DNA from 4 places in the Mesorhizobium sp. M0590 genome. Region 2 is predicted to be linked to each of the others. Evidence: predicted binding sites of a transcription regulator. Region 2 holds the regulator's gene; each other region holds the start of a gene.
The links. The regulator PhoB, encoded in region 2, activates phosphate uptake and scavenging genes when phosphate is short. The targets are predictions, from matches to a motif close to TGTCATNNANCTGTCAT.
Positions count from the first base shown of each region.

Region 1: NKI52_RS06495 (PhoX family protein) is a predicted target of PhoB. The motif match lies at 2,050-2,066, and genes of this name have one in related genera.
Region 3: NKI52_RS20305 (esterase-like activity of phytase family protein) is a predicted target of PhoB. The motif match lies at 1,795-1,811, and genes of this name have one in related genera.
Region 4: NKI52_RS02415 (alkaline phosphatase D family protein) is a predicted target of PhoB. The motif match lies at 2,282-2,298, and genes of this name have one in related genera.

Region 1 covers NZ_JAMYQN010000002.1:572,830-576,419, forward strand. Annotated here, with positions in the region: gene NKI52_RS06495 (PhoX family protein) at 1-1,983, opposite strand, end outside; gene NKI52_RS06500 (hypothetical protein) at 2,185-2,523, shown strand; gene NKI52_RS06505 (phosphatase PAP2 family protein) at 2,538-3,239, shown strand; partial or broken gene NKI52_RS06510 (sodium-independent anion transporter) at 3,498-3,590, shown strand, end outside.
Region 2 covers NZ_JAMYQN010000001.1:221,256-224,845, forward strand. Annotated here, with positions in the region: gene NKI52_RS01100 (ROK family protein) at 48-1,292, shown strand; gene phoB (phosphate regulon transcriptional regulator PhoB) at 1,302-1,991, opposite strand; gene phoU (phosphate signaling complex protein PhoU) at 2,008-2,715, opposite strand; gene pstB (phosphate ABC transporter ATP-binding protein PstB) at 2,748-3,551, opposite strand; gene pstA (phosphate ABC transporter permease PstA) at 3,548-3,590, opposite strand, start outside.
Region 3 covers NZ_JAMYQN010000012.1:65,548-69,137, reverse strand. Annotated here, with positions in the region: gene NKI52_RS20315 (sugar ABC transporter substrate-binding protein) at 1-632, opposite strand, end outside; gene NKI52_RS20310 (TIM barrel protein) at 675-1,664, opposite strand; gene NKI52_RS20305 (esterase-like activity of phytase family protein) at 1,912-3,390, shown strand; gene NKI52_RS20300 (L,D-transpeptidase) at 3,537-3,590, opposite strand, start outside.
Region 4 covers NZ_JAMYQN010000001.1:478,635-482,224, forward strand. Annotated here, with positions in the region: gene typA (translational GTPase TypA) at 1-108, opposite strand, end outside; gene NKI52_RS02410 (hypothetical protein) at 307-588, shown strand; gene NKI52_RS02415 (alkaline phosphatase D family protein) at 635-2,209, opposite strand; gene NKI52_RS02420 (MFS transporter) at 2,492-3,590, opposite strand, start outside.

The DNA.
Region 1 (3,590 bases), on a different contig from region 2:
GATCTTGCCGCCGCCTTGCCTGGTGATGGCAACGACCGCCGGGCGCACCGGCATGTCCGGCTTGAAGTCGGGCCAGCGCGTCGACAAATCCTCATAGTAGGACGGACGGCCGAAAGCCTCCCAGTCCTCGCCGCCGTCGCCCGGATGCTGGACGGCAACGAAGGCGGTCTGGTCGTCCGGCGCAAACAGGGGACCGCACATTTCGGCGCCGATCGGCACGCGGAAGAACAGCTTTGATGTCGCCCGTGCCTTCCCCTCCGTATCGACAGCCCACAGACCATCGGTGCGGCCGGTGGCTTTCGGGCCTTGGCCGTCGGTGGCGACCCAGAGGCGGCCGGCCGAATCGACCGCGCAATTATCCGGCATGCCGAACCAGCCATTGGCGGTGGTTGCGGTCGAGAAGGTGGCGCCGACGTCGGCCACAGCGGGATCGCCGCATTTCAGCAGGATTTCCCACCTGCCCTTTGTCGCGGTGAAATCACCGCCGTCCTCGACGATCTCGATGATGTGGCCAAAGGCATTTTCGGCACGCGGGTTGGCGGCGTCGACCTGGTCGGCCTTGCGCTTCGAATTGTTGGTCAGCATGACATAGACCCTGCCGTTGGTGGCATTGGGCTGGATGTCTTCCGGACGGTCCATCTTGGTGGCGCCGAGCAGGTCGGCGGCGCGGCGCGTCTCGATCAGCACGTCGGCCTGGCTGGCAAAGCCGTTCTCCGCCGTCAGCGGCCCTTGGCCGAAGACGATCGGCAGCCATTCGACCGAACCGTCCTCGGCGAACTTGGCGACATGCAAGGTGCCGTCGTCGAGCAAATCCATGTTGGCGGCGCGGTTGTCCGGATCGAACTTGCCTGTGGTGACGAACTTATACACATAGTCGAAGCGCTCGTCGTCGCCGAGATAGAAGACGACACGGCCATCCTTGGCGACGATCGATTCGGCGCCCTCATGCTTGAAGCGCCCCATCGCGGTGCGCTTCCTCGGCGCCGAAGTCGGAGCCTGGACGTCGACCTCGACGATCCAGCCGAAGCGGTTCGGCTCGTTCGGCTCCTTGCCGATGTCGAAACGGTCGTAATGCGCTGCCCATTCATAGGCACCTTCGGGAATGCCGAGGCGCTTGTAATTGGCGGCTTCCTTATGCCCCTGCGGCAGCTCGCCCGAGAAATAGCCGTGGATGTTCTCCTCGGCCATGACATAGGTGCCCCACGGCGTGACGCCGCCAGCACAATTGTTGACGGTGCCGATGACCTTCGTGCCGGTCGGATCGGCGCTGGTCTTGACGCGGTCGTGGCCGGCGACCGGGCCGGAGAGCGCGATCTCGGTGTTGGAGGTGATGCGGCGGTTGAGCTTGCCGTCGCGAACGACCTGCCATTTGCCTGATACCTTGCGTATCTCGACGATAGTGCCGCCATGCGCCGTCATCTCGACGTCGACTTGTTCCTTGCTGAGGGGCGCCTGCTTGGCCTTGCCGTCGACGATGGTGACGAGGCCCGGAAACATCAGGTGCGGATTGGTGTATTCGTGGTTGACCACCAGCAGGCCGTGCTCGGCCGAGCCGTCGATCGGGATATAGCCGACATAGTCGTTGTTGTAGCCGAATTGTCTGGCCTGGGCTTCCGCCGACTGTTTTCTCGGATCGAATTCCGGCGAATCGGCGAACAGCGGATCGCCCCAGCGCAGCAGTACATCGGCGTCATAGCCGGGTGCGACGTGATGCTTGTCGTCGATGCCGGCCTCGAGCTCGTCAAAAGCGAAGGCGGAGCCTTCGGCGGCGCGGGCGTTGTCGGCGGTGATCAGCGCCAGCGGGCTGACGGTAGCGGCTATGGCCGAGACGGCAAGCGAGCTCTTGAGGAAGCCGCGGCGCGAGAACCGCGCGGCGATGATCTCACCCATGGTGCGGTTGTCGGTGAGATTGGCTCCTGGCCCGTCGTTTTCCTCGAGCAGGCTGGTTCGGAAATGGGCGTCAGGGGTGCGATGTTCGGTCATAGGGCCTGCCTCTGGCTGGATGGATTGCTGGAGCGTGTTGCCTGGCCAGTCCGGTATCGCCGGCAGGTCACAGTTTGATGACATGCCGGCTAATTGCCACCTGCGATTTCGTATCCAACATCGGCCCCGCTTGACCGCGACCGTCGCTTCGGAAACAAGAGCTGCGGCAGGCGCGTAGGGACACATCGGGAGAGAACAAAAGTGAGTTTCTGGGGACTTGGGCAGCTCTGCGTTTCGACGGTGATCTTCCTGCTGGCGGCGATGGCCGCAAAACAGTGGGGGCTGGCGCCGAGCCTCGGCAAGATTGTGCTGACGTTGGCGCTCTATTCGCTGGGCAATCTGATCATGCTGAGGCTGATCCGTGAATTCGGCATGTCGGTGTCGTTCAGCCTGTCGGCGGTGATCCAGCTGGTGTCGGTGAATGTGGTGGCGCTGGTCTTCTTCGGCGAGCGCGTCAATGCCTTACAGGCAACCGGCATCGTGCTTGCCATCGCAGCTGTGGCGCTGATCACGCTCGGGCCCTATCTGCAAAGGCTGTAACTGCGATCGGGCCGATGAAGAAGATTGCAAGCAGACTGCGCAACTGGCTGGAGTTCCCGGTTCTGCTTGCCGGGCTGGTCATTGCCGGCGGGCTGTGGGGGTTCGAGGAGCTGATGGAGCTGGCGCGGGCCACCACGCCGCATGCCTTCGACACCGAAATCCTGCTTGCCTTCCGCGAGGCCGGGCAGCCCGACAATCCGATCGGACCGGCGTGGCTGGAAGGGGCGATGCGCGACATCACCAGCCTCGGCAGCGCCAGCGTACTGGTGCTGATCACGGCAGCAATGATCGTCTATCTGCTCCTTATCCGCAGGCCAGGCGCGGCGCTTCTCATGTTCGTCGCGGTAGCGGGCGGCCAGCTCCTGTCAAGCGTGCTGAAATTCGATATCGACCGACCGCGCCCTGATCTGGTCTCGCATCTCGCCGATGTGGCATCGCTTTCGTTTCCGAGCGGCCACGCCATGCTGTCGGCGGTGACATATTTGACGCTGGGCAGCATGGCGGCGCGGTTTTTGCCCGGGCGGACAACGAAGATCTATGTACTCGGGCTGGCGGTGCTGACGACGGTGGTGGTCGGCATCAGCCGCATCTATCTCGGCGTCCACTGGCCGTCCGACGTATTGGCCGGCTGGTGCGCCGGCTTTGCCTGGGCGATGCTGTGCTGGCTTGCGGCACGGTTCCTGCAGCGATGGCTTGGGCGGGCCGACGGCACCTGACTCAAATCAGCCTATTGATCAGGCCATGACCGCAGCCTGCCAGCAGGAAAACCATCGACAGCAAGCTGTCGAGGTCGCCAACGCTTTGAATATCTTCACCCGCTCATCCTTTTGAAGTCGTGCCTGTGCATTCGGGATCGCAGTGGATGTCCCGCCAAACGATGCCGAGGTTTGTAGCATGACAGCGCATCGGCTGGCAAAGAGTGCTGCATGTTTGGAGGCAGACCATCAATCCTTGGTGCAGGAAGACCTCGCCGACCGCGCCAGCGCCGGAACTTCATCCTCGACTGTTCGGCGGTGCCGTTCTTCGATTCGACGGCAGCAAATGTCATCGAGGGTGCGGCCCACAAG
Region 2 (3,590 bases):
GCTTCCGGTTCATGAGCGGCCGCGGCAACCGGGAGGAAAGCAAAACAATGTCGGTCGGAATCCGCCATGACGATTTGCGCCGGCGCAACCGGGCGATGGTGATCTCGGCGGTGCGCCGGGCCGGCCAGCCATCGCGTACTGAGATCGCAGCTACTACCGGCCTTAGTCATTCGACCATATCGGCGATCTCTTCCGACCTGATACGGGAAGGCATCCTCGCCGAGAGCAAGGCAAGTGAGCCCGTTTCGTTGAAACGCGGTCGTCCGCAGGTCGGCCTCGCCCTCAACCCGGAAGCGGCGGCGGTGCTGACCGTGGTGTTGTCGCTGAATTTCCTGTCGGCCGCCATTATCGACTATACGGGACAGGTGGTCGCCGAGGAACAGCGCCGGCTGGACACGCTGACCATGCCGCGCGACGAGCTGATCCGTGAATGCATGGCCATCGTCCGGCGCCGGCTGCAGGATCCAGACCTTGACGTCCGCAGTGTCGCCCGCATCGCCCTGGCGATTCAGGGCATTACCGACTCCCCTGCACGCGCCATGCTGTGGTCGCCGATCACGCCGCAGACCGACATCGCCTTTGCCGACATGCTGGAGGACGAATTCGGCATCCCGGCAACGGTGGAGAACGACTGCAACATGATGGCGGTGGCTTTGCGCTGGCGCAATCCGGATCGCTATCGCGACGACTTCATCGCCATCCTGCTTTCGCATGGCATCGGCATGGGGCTGGTGCTGAAGGGCGAACTGTTCACCGGGACGCATTCCTCGGGTGGCGAATTTGGCCACATGATCCATCGTCCGGGCGGCGCGCTCTGCCGTTGCGGGCGGCGCGGCTGCATCGAGGCCTATGCCGGCAACTACGCCATCTGGCGCAACGCCAGGCAGATGAGCGAAGAAAGCGAACCGATCGCCGACGTCAGCGACGCCGACATGCGAGCACTGGCGGCCCGGGCGCGCGAGAAAGATGGGCCGGAACGCGAGGCCTACCGCAAGGCCGGCGAAGCGCTGGGTTTCGGTCTCGGCTCGCTGTTCGCGCTGATCGATCCGGCACCGGTCGCGATGGTCGGCGCCAGTGCCGCCGCCTTCGATCTGATCGAGCCGGCCATGCGGAAGGCAATCGCCCAGACCGCCGGCGGCCAGCATTCAGGCTCGATCTCCTTCGATACAGAGCCGAACGAATTGCCGCTGATCCGCGAAGGCTGCGCGATGCGGGCGTTAAGCTTCGTCGACCAGGAGATTTTCGCGCCGGGCGCGCAAATGAGGCCCAGCGTCAGAAAGAACGTAGCCTGACCAGGCGGGTCAATCTTCCCTGATCGCATAGCCGGCACCGCGGATGGTGCGGATGACATCCGGCATCCGGCCGTTGTTGACGGCTTTGCGCAGCCGCCCGACATGCACGTCGACGGTGCGTTCGTCGATGTAGATTGTCTCGCCCCAGACATTATCGAGTAACTGGCTGCGCGAGAAGACACGGCCCGGATGCCGCATCATGAACTCGAGCAGCCGGAATTCGGTCGGCCCGAGCCTGATTTCGCTCTTCTTGCGATAGACCCTGTGCGATTCGCGATCGAGCACGATGTCGCCTACCTTCAGCACGCTGGACAGCACTTCCGGCTTGGCGCGCCGCAGCAGCGCCTTGACCCTGGCCATGAATTCCGGTGTCGAAAACGGTTTGACCAGATAGTCGTCGGCGCCGGTCGAAAGACCGCGCACCCGGTCGCTCTCCTCGCCGCGCGCGGTCAGCATGATGATCGGCAGCCGCTCGGTTTCGGGGCGCACCCGCAACCGACGACAGAGCTCGATGCCGGAAACCGCTGGTATCATCCAGTCGAGCACCAAAAGGTCGGGCACATTCTCCTGCAAACGGATCTCGGCTTCGTCGCCGCGTGTCACCACCTCGACCTGGTAGCCTTCGGATTCGAGATTGTAGCGGAGCAGCACACCCAACGGCTCCTCGTCCTCCACCACCATTATGCGTGGTGCGATCATCGGCTGGGCACCCCCATCATGTCACCGGTGCGGACATTGTCGTTTCGTCCTGCTTCGGACGATTGACCGGCAATTGCTCGCCGGTCAGCACATAATACGCATTTTCGGCGATGTTGGTGACATGGTCGCCGATCCGCTCCAGATTCTTGGCGCAGAACAGCAGGTGCGTGCAAGCGGTGATGTTGCGCGGATCTTCCATCATGTAGGTCAAGAGCTCGCGGAACACGGACGTGTATTTGACGTCGATGCGCTCGTCGGCGGCACGCAGCTTGGCCAACGCGGCCGCATCGCCTGCAGCATATTCCTCGATGACACCCTGCACCTGGATGAGAACCAGCTGCGCCATCGCGTCGATGGAATGCGACAGGTCCCGCGGCGTGGCGCTGAGGCCGACCGCACTCACGCGCTTGGCGATATTCTTGGCAAGATCGCCGATGCGTTCGAGGTCGCCCGCCATGCGGATCGCTCCGACCACATGGCGAAGATCGTGGGCCATCGGCTGGCGTTTGGCGATCAGGGTTATGGCGCGGTCGTCCAGTTCGCGTTGACGCGCATCCATGATGGCGTCGTCGGAAACGACGCGTTGCGCCAGCACGTTGTCGGAATTCAACAGGGCCTTGGTGGCCCCGCCGACCATCGAACCGGCGAGGTCGGCCATGTCGCGGATCAGCTTGCTGATCTGCTCGAGATCCTCGTCGAAAGAAGCGACTGTGTGTTCGCCCATGGTCCTGTCCTCATATGCATGATCGGAACGGCTCAGCCGAAGCGGCCAGTGATGTAGTCCTGCGTGCGCTTCTCGCGGGGCGACGTGAAGATCTTCTCGGTCCGGTCGAACTCGACCAGTTCACCCAGATACATGAAGGCGGTCTGGCGCGACACGCGCGCCGCCTGCTGCATGTTGTGGGTGACGATGACGATCGTGTAGTCGGCTTGCAATTCGTCGATCAGTTCCTCGATCTTGGCAGTCGACAGCGGGTCGAGGGCCGAAGCCGGTTCGTCGAGCAGAATGACTTCCGGCTTCACGGCCACGGTGCGGGCGATACAGAGCCGCTGCTGCTGGCCGCCAGATAGGCTCAAGCCGCTGGCGTTGAGCTTGTCCTTGACCTCGCTCCACAGCGCGGCGCGCTTCAACGCCTGTTCGACGCGGCCGTCCATCTCGGACTTGCCGAGGTTCTCGTAGAGCCTGACGCCGAAGGCGATGTTCTCGTAGATCGACATCGGGAACGGCGTCGGCTTCTGGAACACCATGCCGATCTTGGTCCTGAGGAGGTTGAGATCCTGCGACCGGTCGAGAATGTTCTTGCCGTCGAGCAGCACCTGGCCCTCGGCCGTCTGTTTTGGGTAGAGCTCATAGATGCGGTTGAACACACGCAGCAGCGTCGATTTCCCGCAGCCCGAAGGGCCGATGAAGGCCGTGACACTGCGCTCAGGCAGCGACAGGCTGATGTCCTTCAGCGCCTTGCTCTGGCCGTAGTAGAAGTTGAGATTCTTGACCTCGATCTTCGTCTTCTCGGCGACCGTTTCGGCCATCGTCATGTCTGGGGACAACATCTGTGTCATCTGTCCTCTCTGCGTCCGGTAAGGCTGCGGGCGAGGATG
Region 3 (3,590 bases), on a different contig from region 2:
TCGAACTTGCCGGCCTCGGTGACCGTGGTCTTGAAACCGTCGGTACGCTGGACGGCGGCGTAGACGCCGGCCTGGCCTTCGACGATGGCGACCTTGCCGCCGTCCGGCCGATTCTTGATGAACCATTTGGCGACGCGCACGCCGTTGTCGCGCTGGACATTGCCGACATAGTGCTCGGCCTGCGGGATGACCGCGTCGTTGACGTTGACCACCGGCACATTGGCGGCCTTGGCCTGTTCCATGATCGGCTGCAGGTTGGAGTCGGTCTGCGGCGAAACGAGCAGCACGTTGTAGCCTTGCGTGACCAGGCCTTCGGCGATGGTGAGCTGGCCGAGCTGGTCGCCCTCGCTCTGCGCCGCCTGGTAGACCACGGGCACGCCGGTGCGGTCGCCGAACGATTTGTAGCCCTCTCCCAGCGAACGCCAGTATTCGTTGGTCAGCGTCTTGGAGACCGCACCCGCCTTGGTGCCCTCGGGCAGCTTGGGGAAAGCCCCGAACTTGGCCTCGACCTGCGACCAGTCGATGCGATCCTTCTCGGTGTCGGAATTGAGCGGCGCGAGGTCCGCGGAAAACGACGAGCCTATAGACAGCGCCATCAGGGCAGCGGTGGCGGTGGCAAGCAGAAATTTCATGGTCTTTCCTCCCTGGTTGAAAACGGCGATGGCGCCGGAGCTTCAGCTGTCCGGCCCGAGCATGGCTTCCTGGATGATGGCCTGCGAGGCGACCGCGTCCTGACGGTCGACGGCAGTGGACAGGCGATTGTCCTTTTCCAGCCGATCGACGACGCGCAGCATGCGCTTGACGGTCGCGATGTTGACTTCGCATTCGTGGACCGGATCGAGCCCGGTCATGTCGGGGAACGTGTCGAAGTAGATGGCACCGGCGTAGCCGTCGCGGCGGATCTGCCTGAGCAGCTCGATCGTCTGCAGCGTATGCACCGCGCCGACCATCAAGCCGTCGTCGCGCTTGGCGTAGCCATCGTTGAGATGCACGCCGAGCAGCTTGCTATGACGCGCCACAAGTGCTGCGGCAAAGGCCGGCTGCTCGTCGGCATAGAGCACATGGGCGAAATCGAGCGTCACGCCGAGATTGGGCAGGCCGATCTCACGGATCGCCAGCAAAGTCGTCGCCGCGTCGGGCATCAGGCTGTAAGAGCGCGGCTCGTTGGGCTTGTACTCCAGGCTGATCTGGCAATCGGGGTCATGCGCCGAAACTTCACGAATTCCATCGATTTCGTGTTGCCAGAGCGTCGCATAATCGGCCTGGAAAGCATAATCGAAGCCATCCTGCCCGAGCCACAGCGTCATCAGGCTGGCGCCAGCCTCGCGCGCGGCGTCGATCCCGGCCTTGGTCATGTCGATGGCCTCGCGGCGAACGGCCGGATCCGGATTGGTGAAGGCGCCGAGCTTGAAGGCCGGGTTGGAGTAGTAGCGCATGGCGAAACCATTGATGGAAAGCCCGAGATCGCCGAGTTTGCGCGCCATTTCCGCAGGATTTTCATCGACATGGTCGGGAAAGTTGAGGTCGAGATCGGTCAACTCTGCAACCTTCGCCGCACGTGCCGCCATTTGCAGCATGGACGGTTTGCCGACAAGATCGGGCCACTCGGCCTGTGGCCGCGAGGCAAAGGAATTGAGGCGGGTGGCGAAACGGCAGACTGTCATCGGTGACCTTTCATCGTCATGACTTCACATAAAAACGATCATTTGTAAAGTTGCTAATTGTGTTCTCGGCGGCGGCGGATTCGCCATGCCCAGCCAGTTGCCACCACGCTGGGACAAGCAAGCGCGGCACTGTCACGCAAGTATCATGTTCGCATCCTAGATCGCTTCTCCGAAGGCTTTCGCGGCATCCTCGATGCGACGCGGCGCTTTTCGGGCCCCGGCAGCTTTGTCTCAAAAGAGGATATCCATGAAAAACCTGCACCGAACCGCGTCCCTCGCCGTCGCGCTGGCGATGTTCACCGCCTTGACGCCGGCCTTGGCTGAAAACGCCGCGACCGTCGGCGGCGTCAGCTTCGTCAACAAGGGCCTGGTCGGTGTCGGCCGCATCCCGGCCAGCCAGAAGGACAAGTTCGGCGAGACGTTTGGCTCGGGCTCGGGCATGTCGATCGACGCTGCCGGCTGGACGCATGGCGCCGATGGCTACAAGGGCTCGTTATGGCTGCTGCCGGATCGCGGCTACAATGTCGTCGGCACCACCGATTACCGTCCGCGCCTCAACACGATCGCCATCGAGTTCGCCCCGATCGCGCCGGGTGCGGCACCGGCCACCGGCCAGGAACAATCGGGCCTCAAGGCGACGCTTGCCGACACCATGCTTTTGACCGACGACAAGGGCGCCGACGCAACCGGGCTCGATCCGCTCAACGGCGTGCGTGCCGCGACCGACGACATGCCGATCCTGCCCGAAGCCAACGGCAAGCTCGCGCTCGATAACGAAGCGATCGCACGGCTGCCCGACGGCACGATGTTCATCTCGGACGAATACGGTCCGAACATCTACCGCTTCTCCGCCGATGGGCGTCTGATGTCGGCAACGCAGCCGCCGGCGGCGCTTGTCCCGATGCGTCACGGGACGCCAAACTTTGCTTCCAACAATCCGGGACCTGGCGCGGCAGACCCAGATCCGAAGGATCCCGAAACCGGCCGTCAGAACAACCAGGGCCTCGAAGGCATGGCGCTGACGCCGGACGGGAAGTTCCTGATTGCCGTGCTGCAGTCGGCCCCAAGGCAGGATGGCGGCGATTCCGCCTCGACGCGCCAGAACACGCGCGTGCTGGTCTACGATGCCTCGGATCCCGGCCAGCTCAAGCTCGCGCATGAATATGTCGTGCCGCTGCCGGTGTTCACCGATGCCAAGGGCAAAACCAAGATCGCCGCGCAGAGTGAAATCGTGGCGCTGTCGGACAAGACCTTCCTGATGCTGGCGCGCGACAGCGGCAACGGCCAGGGGCTGAAGGGCGACACCTCGCTCCATCGCGAGATCAGCGTCGTCGATGTGTCGGCGGCAACCGACATCGCCGGCACAGAGTTCGACAAGGACAAGCCGCTGGCGCCCAAGGGTGAGCTCGATCCATCGGTGACGCCGGCCAAGCTGACGCCGTTCATCGACATCAACGACAAGAGCGAGCTCGGCCGCTTCGGGTTGCACAATGGCGCGCCCAACGACCGCAACAACCTTTCGGAGAAATGGGAGGCGATGTCGGTGGTGAGCGTCCTCGATCCAAAGCTGCCCGACGACTATTTCCTGTTCGTCGCCAATGACAATGACTTCCTCACGCAGGACGGCTTCCAGGTCGGCGCGGCCTACAAGGCCGAGGATGGCGCCGATGTCGACACCATGTTCCTGGTCTATCAGGTCACGCTCCCAGGCCTCACCGGGAAGTAGCGGCAGCCATACAGGCGGAGGCGCCGAACGCGTCCGCCTGAGCTGGCGCGATTGAACGGTCGTGCCCCTTCAGTTGCGGCTCGCCCGCGAAAAGACGGTGTCCTAAGCATCGCAAAACCTGCGACTGACGATCCAGTCGAAGGCACTTACCTCAACATCTCCGCGTCCCTTGGCACGCCTGCATCGATCGGCTCGGCCGT
Region 4 (3,590 bases), 260 kb from region 2:
GACGCGCTGGTTGTCGCGGAACGAGCCGGACTGTTTCAGAAGCTGGTCGACAAGGGTGGTTTTTCCATGGTCGACGTGCGCGATGATCGCGATATTGCGGATTTTCATGTTTCGGTCTCGGGAGCGTTGCAGGCAGCAGGCCAAAAGGCGCTGCCTCTTTCGGTTGGGCGGCTCATACAGGGTTTTTCGCAATTGCGAAAGAGGAGGCGAGCCACCAAATAAAGTCACCAAATCTTAAATGTCTTGGTGTGAAGTGGAATTATTAACCAAGGCGGAACCTTTCATGGTCCGGACAGTTCGAATTTCATGATCGAGATAGGCATCAAACTCCGGCCGATTTTGGCATGTACCGCGCTCGCCGTCCTCCTCGCGGCCGGCGCGGCGCAGTCGGCGGCGTCGTTCAAGGAGACGCGGTCTGCTTTGCCGTCCGACAAGCCGTCGGCGGAGCAGCTTTTTGCCGATGCTCCCGATGGCGTCGATCCGGTGGTGACCGGGCCGGTCAGCGCCGCCTTCAAGCAGCGGCAGCAAAATGCCGGATGCGACAGCGCCGTCTGGCCCAACATTCCCGTCGTCTGCTATCCCGATTGATATACGCCCTACCCTCGGGCTGGCCCGAGGGTAGTGGCGCCGTCGCTCACGCCGACCGCACCGGATCGAGCGTGACCTTGTAGAGTTCGCTGTCGTCGCGATCCATCAGCCGCACCGTCAACTGCTCGGTGGCGCCATCGATTTCGACGAGCCCGAAGAACTGCAGGCCGGCCGAAGGCGCCAGGTTTTGACCCTGTTCGGCAGTTGGTGCCTTTATGAACTTCAGCTCCGGGCCGAATGTCATATCGAAACCATTAGGCCCGAACGTGCCGGAATGGATCGGACCCGAAACGAATTCCCAAAACGGATTGAAGTCCTGGAACTGCGCCTTGTCCGGATTGTAGTAATGCGCGGCTGTGTAATGCACGTCTGCGGTGAGCCAGACAGTGTTGCTGATACCCGCATTCTTTATATAGCGAAGAAGGTCGGCAATTTCCAGCTCACGCCCTTTGGCCGGGCCATTGTCGCCATTGCTGACCGCCTCGGCCCCTACCTTCTTGGTGCCGTCGTTCCAGACGACGAGGCCGAGCGGCATGTCGGCGGCGATGATTTTCCAGGTTGCGTTGGAATTCGCCAGTTCACGCTTCAGCCATTTGATCTGCTGTTCACCGAGGATGCGCGATTGCGGCGTCATCGTCTCCTGCATATCCGGACCGTTGGGGCCGCGGTAGGAACGCATGTCGAGGAAGAACACGTCGAGCAGCGGACCATAGGCGATCTTGCGGTAGACGCGGCCGGGCTCCGACGGCTCGTAACGGATCGTCGTCATTTCGTGGAAGGCGCGCGCCGCACGTGCCGTCAGCACATGGATGGATTTTTCAGTGTAGCGATCGTCGGCGCTCAGGTCCTTCGAGTCCGACCAGTTGTTCAGCACCTCGTGGTCATCCCACTGATAGAAGGTCGGACAGATGGCGCTGAGCGCCAGCACATGCCTGTCCATCATGTTGTATTTCCACTGCGCCCGGTATTCGTCCAGCGTCTCGGCAACCTTGCGCTTCTCGTCGATCAGCACTTTGTTTTTCCACTTGCCGCCGTTGGGCAGGTCGACCTCGTCCTTCATCGCACCATCGGCATAGATCGTATCGCCCGAATGCAGGAAGAAGTCGGGCGTGTGCTTGGCAATGGTGGCGTAGGTCTTCATGCCGGTCTCGTCGATGCCCCAGCCTTGGCCGGCGGTGTCGCCCGACCAAGCAAAGCGAATGTCGCGCTTCGAGGCAGGTGCCGTGCGGAAGCGGCCCACGACCGGCTCGGAAACGGCGTTGATGTCGGCAAGATCGGCCGCGACCATGCGGTAGAAGATGTCCTGGTCGGAGGCGAGATCGGTAAGCAGCCGCTTCACCGTATAATCGCTGGCCGGCGAGGTATCGAGCGGCGCCAGGCGGACGGCATTGGTGAAGCTTTCGGTCGGCGACACCTCGAACATGACGCGCGACGGCCGGTCGGTGCGTGTCCAGACCATGCCGCTGGTGGCGTCGACGTCGCCGGACTGGATGCCATGGGTGAAAGCCGGGCGCTGATTGGCGCGCGAGTAATAGGGAAGCGCCAGGCCCGAGGCGCCGACCAGGCCAACGGCGCTGGCCGACGTGACGAAAGCGCGCCGCGTCATCGAAATCTTGTTCATGGCTGTCTCCTGGATGGCATTGAACGTCGCCGCCAAGCTCCAGCTTCAATGTTTCAGGCACATTTCGAAACGATGAAGGTTTCGTAACAACCAACAGGAGCGCTAGCTCTTTCCTTCTCCCCTTGTGGGAGAAGGTGGATTGGCGCGCAGCGCCAAGACGGTTGAGGGGTGCTGGACGGAGTGCCGGCGGTTCCAAGCTGGAACACCCCTCATCCGGCCGAGCTTCGCTCGGCCACCTTCTCCCACAAGGGGAGAAGGGAAAGCCGCACCGTTGGCGCACCCCTAAGCCGCTTGCGGTTCCGGGTCGAACGCCTGGCGGCTGGTGTTGATCAGCAGCGAAATGCAGGCGGCGGCAATCGCGGTCATGCCTGCTATCATGAAGGCAAGCTCGTAATTGCCTTGCAGCTCGCGCATGGTGCCGCCGAAGAAGGCCGCTGTCGCGGCGCCAACCTGATGGCCTGCGACGATCCAGCCGAAGACGATCGGCCCGCTGCGGTCGCCGAACGCCTCGTTGGAAAGCCTGAGCGTCGGCGGCACCGTGGCGATCCAGTCCAGTCCGTAAAACACGGCGAAGATGATCAGGCTGGTCGCCGAGAAGCCGGAATAGGGCAAATAGATCAGCGACAGGCCGCGAATACCGTAATAGACGCCGAGCAGCTTGCGCGGGTCGAAACGGTCGGTGAGCCAGCCCGACAGCGTCGTGCCGATAAGATCGAAGATGCCCATCATCGAGAGCAGGCCTGCAGCCTGCACTTCGCCAATGCCCATATCGCCGCAAAAGGCGATCAGGTGAGTGCCGACCAACCCGTTGGTGGTGAAGCCGCAGACGAAGAAAGTGGCGAACAGATACCAGAACACGCGCGTGCCGGCGGCGCGGCGCAGCGTGCTCAGCGTGTGCGAAAGGAAATTGCCTTGCGAGGCTGGCGGCACCGGCGGCACGTCGTCGGCATCGGCGCCATAGCGGACCATGCCGATCGACGCCGGGCGCTCCGGCACCAGCATATAGACCAGCGGCACCAGGCAGGCGGTGGCCACGGCAATGGCGATGGCGACCGGCTTCCAGCCGCCCGACTGGGCGAGCGAGGCGAGCAGCGGCAGGAAGACCAGCAGCCCGGTGGCACTGGACGCCGACATCAGTCCCATCACCAAGCCGCGATTGGTCTTGAACCAGCGGTTGACGATGGTCGCGCCGAGCACGGTGGCGACGGCGCCCGAGCTGACGCCGGAAAACACGCCCCAGGTGAGGAGCAGATGCCACGGTTTGGTCATCAACAGGCTGAGCGCGGTCGATCCCGACATCAACAGCAGCGCGGCAAGCAAGGTGCGGCGCAGCCCGATCCGCTCCATCAGCGCCGCGGCAAACGGCCCGGTCAGGCCATAG